2 regions of the Sinorhizobium sp. genome follow, and region 2 is predicted to be linked to the other one. Evidence: predicted binding sites of a transcription regulator. Region 2 holds the regulator's gene; the other holds the start of a gene.
The links. Region 2 encodes LexA, which represses DNA repair genes until DNA is damaged. Its sites were predicted from a motif close to TGTTCNNNNTGTGTTCNG; they were not measured.

Region 1 (4,411 bases), on a different contig from region 2:
TCGACGCCATGGACGCGGAGGTGAAGGCCGAACGGATCCGAGGTCCCTTCGGCGGCTCGAACTGGACGCGCGAACGCTTCGATGAGGCAATCGCCTATGCCGAGCGTACCGGCAAGACGAAACCGAGCGTGCTTTCCAACAATTTCTCACTGGCCGAGATGGTCGAGCCGGTCTGGGCCGGCTGCATTTCGTCCTCGGACGACGCCTGGATGCACTGGCTGGAGGAGAAAGGCGTCACCAATTTCGCTTGGTCGAGCCAGGCGCGCGGCTTCTTCACCGACCGCGCGGGCCGCGGCAAGCGGGACGATTCGGAACTTGCCCGCTCCTGGTATTCCGAAAGCAACTTCGCTCGGCGGGACCGGGCGATCGCACTCGGGCGCAAGCTCGGCAAGGACCCGATTCAAATAGCGCTCGCCTATGTTCTGGCGCAGAAGGGCCGTGTCATCCCGCTGATCGGCCCGCGCTCGCTTTCCGAGCTCAACCACAGCCTCGACGCTTTCTCAATTGCGCTTTCCCCAGGTGACGTCCGGTGGCTGCGAGATGGCGACCCGGGCCAGTCGAGCGCTGCCTGAAGGTCCGCTCGCACTAAAAGCTGCCTTGTATCGGTTCAAGAGCTTGATACGCTCGTTGCAATATTCTAGCGCGTTTCACTGTTCATTGGACCAGTGAAACGCTCTAACACTCTGAAACTGCGCATTTCCGCACGGGAAGCCGGTACGCACTTTCTCCTGTTAGTACTCATGCAAATCGAGCCGAGCCATGCGAGCGGACAGACAACAGATTGACGAGGCACTGGCAGCGACAGAAACCATCCGCAGCATCCTTCGAGACGCGCTCCTTGCGGTTTATCTGCATGGATCGGCAGTGTCGGGTGGCTTGCGACCGCAGAGTGACGTCGACCTCCTCGCGATCGTCGACTGCCCCATGGCTGACGAACAGCGTCGCGATCTTCTGGCGGCTTTGCTGCGAATGTCCGGCCGCCATCCCCGTCTGGTCGGGGCGCCCCGCTGCATCGAACTGATGGTGTTTCTGCGGGCAGATATCGCCGCACCGAATTTTCCTGCTCGGGCTGAATTCATCTATGGCGAATGGCTGCGGGACACCTTTGAATGCGGAGGTCTCCCCCTACCTGTGTCCGACCCGGAAAACACGCTTGTGCTGGCCCAGGCGCGACAAGAGGCCGTTCCACTGTTCGGCCCCGATGCAATGGAGCTTCTGCCCTCGCTTCCGCCGGAACAAATTCGCCGCGCAATGCGCGATGCACTCCCCTCATTGGGCGACAGTTTACAGGGGGACGAGCGGAACGTGTTGCTAACCCTTGCGCGCATGTGGCGTACATCGGCCACCGGTGACTTCATCACCAAGGATGCTGCAGCGACATGGGCAGCAAGCCAGATGCCGGACGAGGAAGCTGATATGCTGATCTACGCGGGTGAGGCCTATCTGGGCAAGGTCAAGGACGACTGGCAAGATCGGCAGACTGCTTCCGAGCGGACGGCAGCATTTCTGCGCCAGCGGGTCTCGGAACTCCTATGACGCTTTGGGGCGGAAGCTGCCAGGAAGCCGTCTTCCGCTTAGCAACGGCAGGAACGCACCATCGTGCTGTATCTGAATCGGCCGCGAGGATTATCTCGCGCAAGGAGTGTCGGAATCGCGTTCAGCCGGTCGTCTTCAAGACGGACAAGCGATGGAGAGCAGCATGACTATTACCATTACCGCCTTTGAGCGGTCGCCCGATGGCGGCCAGGGGATGGCGCGTGACATGCGCGTTCGCTGGGCGCTCGAAGAAGTGGGCCAGCCTTACCACGTTCGTCTTCTTTCGTTCAAGGCGATGAAGGAACCCGCGCATCTCGCGCTTCATCCATTCGGGCAGATTCCGACCTATGAAGAAGGCGATCTCGCTTTGTTCGAGTCGGGGGCGATCGTGTTCCATATCGCTGAGCGCCATGCGGGCCTGCTGCCGGACGATGCCCATGCCCGGGCGCGCGCGATCACATGGATGTTTGCCGCGCTCAACACGGTGGAGCCGCCGATCGTCGATCGCGAGGTCGCCGAGTATCTGGAAGGCGACGAGACCTGGTACGAGCGGCGTCTGCCCTTCATCGATGAACGCATCCGCAGGCGGCTGGGCGAACTTTCCGGCCGTCTGGGCAATGCGGACTGGATCGACGGAGCGTTCAGCGCCGCTGACCTCCTGATGGTGACGGTGCTGCGGAGATTGGAAGGATCGGGGATACTGGAGGAATATCCGAACCTCTGCGCCTATGTGGCCCGCGGCAAAGCGCGGCCCGCATACAAACGCGCTTTCGACGCTCAGCTGGCGGTTTTCACCGCCGCACCGACCGGCTGACAAAGGTCCGCGCCGGTCGATTGATTACAAGCGGCAACGTCCGAGCGAATCCGGGACGTCCCACTTTCCAACGGCCGTTCGGGCTTGTATGTTCCCCCTCCGTTCTTAAGGCCGCGGCCGGATATCAAAGAGCTCATCGAGGGAAAGTAAATGGCGACGGCGGCGTATCTGGAGAAACTGAACGATAGACAGCGCTGCGCCGTCGAATATGGTATCGGAGCAGGAGAAGACGCCCAGGCAGGCCCGCTTTTGATCATCGCCGGCGCGGGCTCCGGGAAGACCAACACCTTGGCTCATCGTGTTGCTCACCTGATCGTCAACGGGGCCGATCCGCGCCGCATTCTGCTGATGACCTTTTCGCGAAGGGCCGCGGCCGAGATGTCGCGCCGCGTCGGGCGCATCTGCGCGCAGGTGCTCGGTCCCAGTTCCGCAACGACGACCGACGCTCTTTCGTGGGCGGGCACATTTCACGGTATTGGGGCACGGCTGCTGAGAATCTATGCCGAACAGATCGGGCTGAATGCGGAGTTCACCATTCACGACCGCGAGGACAGCGCCGACCTGATCAACCTCATGCGGCACGAACTCGGCTTCTCGAAGATGGAAAGCCGGTTTCCGGCCAAGGGCACCTGCCTGGCGATCTATTCGCGGGCAGTGAACGCGGAAATGCCGCTGAATGAAGTGCTCCGCACTTGGTACCCGTGGGTGTCCGGCTGGGAACAGCAGTTGAAGGAACTGTTTGCCGTCTACGTCGAGGCCAAGCAGGCGCAGAACGTCCTCGACTACGACGACCTGCTTCTCTATTGGGCGCAGATGGTCAGCGATCCCTCCCTGGCCGACGATATCGGCAACCGCTTCGACCATGTCCTCGTCGACGAATATCAGGATACCAACAGACTCCAGTCCTCAGTGCTGCTGGCCCTGAAGCCCGGCGGGCGCGGCCTGACGGTCGTCGGCGACGACGCGCAGTCGATCTACTCGTTCCGGGCGGCGACGGTCCGCAACATTCTGGATTTTCCGAAGCAGTTCTCGCCGCCGGCCGAGATCGTCACCCTCGACCGCAACTACCGTTCGACCCAGCCGATCCTCGCGGCCGCCAACGGGGTCATCGATCTGGCCCGGGAACGCTTCACCAAGAACCTCTGGACGGATCGCGAGTCGGCTGAACGTCCGAAGCTGCTGACGGTGAGGGACGAGGCCGATCAGGCGAACTGCATCGTCGAGCAGGTGCTTGCCAATCGCGAATCCGGAATGCTCCTCAAACAGCAGGCCGTCCTCTTCCGCACCTCGAGCCACAGCGGCCCCCTCGAGGTGGAACTGACCCGCCGCAACATCCCCTTCGTAAAGTTCGGAGGTCTGAAGTTCCTCGACAGCGCTCACGTCAAGGACATGCTGGCTGTGCTGCGCTTTGCACAGAACCCGCGTGACCGCGTCGCAGGCTTCCGGCTCCTGCAGATGCTGCCGGGCGTCGGCCCGCAGACCGCAGGCAAGATCCTGGACACGATCGCAACCGACCCCGAGCCGTTGATGGCGCTTGGGGAAGTCCCCGCTCCGCCGAGGAGCGGCTCGGACTGGCTGTCCCTGGTCGAGCTGCTGCAGGCCCTGCGCAAACCCGCATGGCCGATGGAAATCGAGATTGCGCGGATATGGTACGAACCCCATCTCGAACGACTACACGAGGATGCCGAAACGCGCCGGGCCGACCTCGTGCAACTCGAGCAGATCGCCGCCGGCTATCAGAGCCGCGAGCGCTTTCTCACCGAGCTGACGCTCGATCCGCCGGACGCGACGAGCGACCAGGCCGGCGTACCGCTGCTCGACGAGGACTATCTGATCCTGTCGACCATCCATTCGGCCAAGGGGCAGGAATGGCGCTCCGTCTTCATGCTCAACGTCGTCGACGGTTGCATTCCGTCAGATCTGGCCACAGGCACCAGCCACGAGCTGGAAGAGGAGCGGCGACTTCTCTATGTCGGCATGACGCGCGCCAAGGACAGTTTGACGCTGATGGTGCCGCAACGCTTCTTCACCGGCGGTCAGCACGCGCAGGGTGACCGCCAT
Region 2 (4,411 bases):
GCATGGCAGTGTGGCATGATACAGCACTGGGTTGGAACAATCCTCCGGGACCTAGCCCATGGTCAAAAGCAGAAGATCTCAGATTTGCCGAAGCAGTTTACCAGCTTGTTGAGGAGATCAGACGGGAACTTGGGCCCGGCTATGAAGTCATCAGCGAACATTGCCCCGTCTATTGAATTCAATTGGGATGTCGGCACTCCCTCTGCGGCAATTCGTCAGATGCGGAACTCGTCGAGAATTACATGCATGGCGCGGATCGCAATGTTTACGGTAAGCATCCGGTGAAGGCCGCAGCTAGAGACCTTCAAGAATTTTCGGCATGATTTGCGAATGACTAGCTTGCCCCAGGGTCCGAAATGCCGACAGCAGATCTGAGTGGATGGCCTTTGGATAAGGTCTCGAAGGCGACGGCGTAGCGTTTCCTCAAGCCTGGGGCGCGAAGATTATTTTCCAAGACGGAGAGTGCGTCGGCGCGGTTCCCATGGGAGACCATCTGCGCTGCGGCCAAAAACAGGTACCAATGCCGTTGCTTGAGCATTCGCTCATCGCCCCGTTCGTAAATCTTGATCAAGTCATGTGGAGTTCGGATCTCATCAAGAAATGGGGCTGGCCATCGTTCAATAAAGGCAACAATCTCACGAATACGCGCCTTCATTTGATCACTGCCGCTTGCAAACCATCTGACGTGTTGCTCCTTTGGTGCAGTGAACTCAATTGGCTGGCTCACGATGATTTCTGGCGCATCCGCCAAAAGAGATTTGTTGCCCGCCACCAGTTCTAGCGTCGCCTTGGTTACAGATCTCATGCCAAGCCGCATGGCCGGGTGAAGGTGCATTTCTTCGTCCGGCTGATACGTGGGGAAGCAATCCGCTGCGAAAACGATGTCCTGCTCGGCTTCCTCCAGGATTCGCATGTAGGTAAACGAACCCTCTCGTCGTTCGAAGCCCAAGAGCGCCAGTCTTTCGTCGCCGACGGAGTTTAGCGCCGCAAGCAGGTCAGCTTTAATCTCTTTTTGGGTCCGCACCGTGTTTCCCTTTAACTTCCAATCACCGTCTCACAGGGCCGCAGGTCAGGCAGCTTGATCTCTTCGTCTTGACCGGCGTTAGCCTCCAACTCCTCGAGCTGCAACTCCATCTGTTCGAGAAGCCTGGCCTTGCGCTCCGAGCGGCTGCCATGGATGTCGCGCTTCAGCTTCTCGATCTCGAGCCGGAGCCGGGCAATCAGTGCATCCGAGTGCGAGTTCACCGCCTGAGCCCGAGCGGCAACGGCTTCCGCCCCACGTCGTGCCGCGCGTTTTGCGAGGATCATCGCGTGCGCACTGGTGAGGTCGTCGGCAAGCTGATCGGCCGCATCGGTCATGACGGCATGGAATCATATTCGCTCCCGCCGTGCCAGCGGTTTTGCTCATCCGGCCGACGTCGACGCCAGGTTTTTTTGCGGCATTCGCCAGTCGCCAGTCGATGCCTTCGATCAGATAGCCGAGCTGCGCCGGCCTGATCACGGCCGTGCCATCGGCCGGGCGGTTTCCAAACGAAAGCCGACCAAGCGCAAGGCAAAGAAAAATGACCCGCCGGTCTTGTAGAACGATGTTGCACGGATTTGCCGAGTGTGCCGGGAAGCCGTTGAAAATCAAGGGAATCCAGTTGCAACGAGATGCGACATCCGCATTCGCACAACACGAAGCTCTTTGCCACTTATCGCTTTGATATCATTGTGGAAAATTTTGGAGGCCTCGCCCGGAATTGAACCGGGGTACAAGGATTTGCAGTCCTCTGCGTCACCACTCCGCCACGAGGCCTCTACGATTTGCGATTTTTCAAATCGTGGCGCGGATTTAGAATGATTGCCCGCAATCCGCAAGAGGGTACATTTGGAATAGGGTCTTTTTTATTCTGTATAATATAGCTTCGGTTCTGTGGAGGCGTGGCCATAGCGCCCCAAGGCGCAATGCCCCCACTTCTAACGCGTTGAAATTGCGTACTTCCGTGAGAAACGCCTGCACACCTCGTCGGGAGGCTAGTGGTACCGCCGGATGAGGCCGACAAGCCTGCCTTGGATCTTGACCCGATCCGGACCGAATATCCGTGTCTCGTAAGCCGGATTGGCGGCTTCGAGCGCAATAGAGGCGCCCTTGCGACGGAAACGCTTCAGAGTTGCTTCCTCGTCGTCGATCAGGGCGACGACGATATCCCCGGGGGTGGCAGTGCTTCCGTTCCGGATGATCACCGTATCGCCATCGAGGATGCCGGCCTCGATCATCGAATCACCCTTGATCTCGAGAGCGTAGTGCTCGCCGCTGCCGATCATTTCGACCGGTACGGAAATATCGTGCATGTTGTTCTGGATTGCGGAAATCGGCACGCCGGCGGCAATGCGGCCCATGACCGGGACAGCGACCGACGCGATCTCGGCCGGGGGCGCCGGTTTCGGTGCGGGGGGCGGGGCCGCAGGCTTGCCCAGACTGCCTTCGATCACGCTCGGCGAAAAGCCGCGGCGGACCTGCGAAGCGCCGGCATATGCCTCCGGCAGCTTGATGACTTCGAGGGCCCGCGCGCGATTCGGTAGCCGGCGAATGAACCCGCGCTCTTCGAGTGCGGTGATCAGACGATGGATGCCCGATTTGGAGGCAAGGTCCAGGGCATCTTTCATCTCGTCGAAGGACGGCGGAACCCCGGATTCCTTCATTCGTTCATGAATGAACAGAAGCAATTCCTGTTGCTTGCGGGTCAGCATGGCGTCACTCCAGAATCGCGAAACAAATCAAGAACAGAAACTATCTGTTCCATATGTGTTCCGCAAGTGCCTAAAATTCCGTGAATACCGCTTGCTGCTGAATGCCTGCCCGCTTCTCATGCGGCGTGCGATGGCGATCGCTCGGAATCTGGGGGCAGGGGCGATACGCTCTCGCATGTTTGGCTTACAGCGGCCGGCCCAGTCGCTCGCCTATGCCATGCTAATAGGCAAGGCGCAGTCCGCCCGGCGTAAGAACGTCGAATTCAGGCTCGGGATAGGGCCCGTACCACTGAGTATAGGTCGTGTTGGTCGAGCCTGTGCTGGCGCACCCCGAAAGGGCGAAGAGGGAAAAAATTACGGCTGCCACCAAAGATTTAACAGGCATGTTTTTCTCCACTCGCGGGAGTTGCCCAGACCTCGAACGGGTCAGACTAAAACTTTCTCTCAAATCAGCTTTTTTGGCAAGCGCAGCCGAGCCGCGGCATCGCCCGGGCTCTGCAACCTGACGTCCGGCATCGGTGGATGTTAGCTCAGGTAAGATCCGTTACCTGGGTCTCCGGGCTGGACAAAAGAGGGGAATGGTGGAGTCGAAGGGAGTCGAACCCTCGACCTCCGCAGTGCGATTGCGGCGCTCTCCCAACTGAGCTACGACCCCACTGGTCACCCATTGTATAAGATTTTTCGGCCCCGCGCGCCAGTGCATTCCGTTTGCCGGCTTCACCCTTGCCGCCCGGTAGGGCACGCTGCAATTCACCCACCCGAATATCGCCCCTTCGCGATGGAGTCCCAAGCAGCTTCTTCCGCTCCGGCAGGTGACGCAGAGCGTCGGAAGGGCAGGGCAGCCACGAGCCTTGCGGCTGGGGAAGACGGCCATCAGTGACGAGAAGCTGGGAATTCCGGCGTGCCCGGATCAACTCCGAAATGGCGGAAGAGGTGGGATTCGAACCCACGGTACGCTTTCACGCACGCCGGTTTTCAAGACCGGTGCCTTAAACCGCTCGGCCACTCTTCCAGGTGATTGCGGAGCTTCGTGAAATTCGTTTCCGAGTTCTCGATAAACCGGCGATCGCTACCGGGTTTGCTGCCCATTCACCAACGGCTGGCTTTTTAGCAGCTTTGATCACAGCGTCAACTTGCTCCGGAGCATTTGCTTGCATTCGAGGCGTGCCGCGCCGCATACGCCCGTGGCACGGTTGTGGGCCATCGTCACGGGCGCCGTCCGCTGTCCGGCGCCGCAGTCGGACTTTCGTCGCCTGCCCGGGCGACGTAGGCCGCGACATCCCGACTTCTGCCGTCCAGGAGCGCCGCTCCGGCAAGCAGATAAACGGCAATCGCCAACATCGACAGGAGCATTATGCCTAGGGGGAGGCCGGTTGCCGCCCGTCGCTCCGGCGGCCCATAATCGTATCTGTCGTCCATTGCGAGATCCTCTCGGACTTGGGCCGGAGCACGGGCACCACGCCAACCGGGGACGGAGCCTCAGAGTTGCACCGACGGGAAGCTTCGGCCAGCTCTGAGGCCGCCGCACCCCGCGGCCGACGAGCCACGCGGGTGCTTATTGCGATATGTATCGGCAGGGAAACCCGGCAACGGGTTTCGGACCTTTGGCGCGCTCTATCGGACCATGGTCCAGCGACTCATTTACGTTTCGTAAACCATAGCGAGCGTTTTTTTGCCT

Region 1: the regulator LexA is predicted to act here: its motif matches at 2,440-2,457, upstream of AC5J09_RS03960 (ATP-dependent helicase).

The regions. Positions count from the first base shown of each region.
Region 1 covers NZ_JCACWC010000001.1:812,585-816,995, reverse strand. The annotation lists gene AC5J09_RS03975 (aldo/keto reductase) at 1-572, shown strand, start outside; gene AC5J09_RS03970 (aminoglycoside adenylyltransferase domain-containing protein) at 760-1,536, shown strand; gene AC5J09_RS03965 (glutathione S-transferase family protein) at 1,700-2,350, shown strand; gene AC5J09_RS03960 (ATP-dependent helicase) at 2,501-4,411, shown strand, end outside.
Region 2 covers NZ_JCACWC010000003.1:1,715,333-1,719,743, reverse strand. The annotation lists gene AC5J09_RS20305 (immunity protein CdiI family protein) at 1-176, shown strand, start outside; gene AC5J09_RS20300 (hypothetical protein) at 335-1,024, opposite strand; partial or broken gene AC5J09_RS20295 (transposase domain-containing protein) at 1,087-1,359, opposite strand; gene AC5J09_RS20290 (hypothetical protein) at 1,358-1,582, shown strand; tRNA gene AC5J09_RS20285 (tRNA-Cys) at 1,725-1,798, opposite strand; gene lexA (transcriptional repressor LexA) at 2,017-2,733, opposite strand; gene AC5J09_RS20275 (hypothetical protein) at 2,954-3,118, opposite strand; tRNA gene AC5J09_RS20270 (tRNA-Ala) at 3,313-3,388, opposite strand; tRNA gene AC5J09_RS20265 (tRNA-Ser) at 3,656-3,745, opposite strand; gene AC5J09_RS20260 (hypothetical protein) at 3,940-4,152, opposite strand.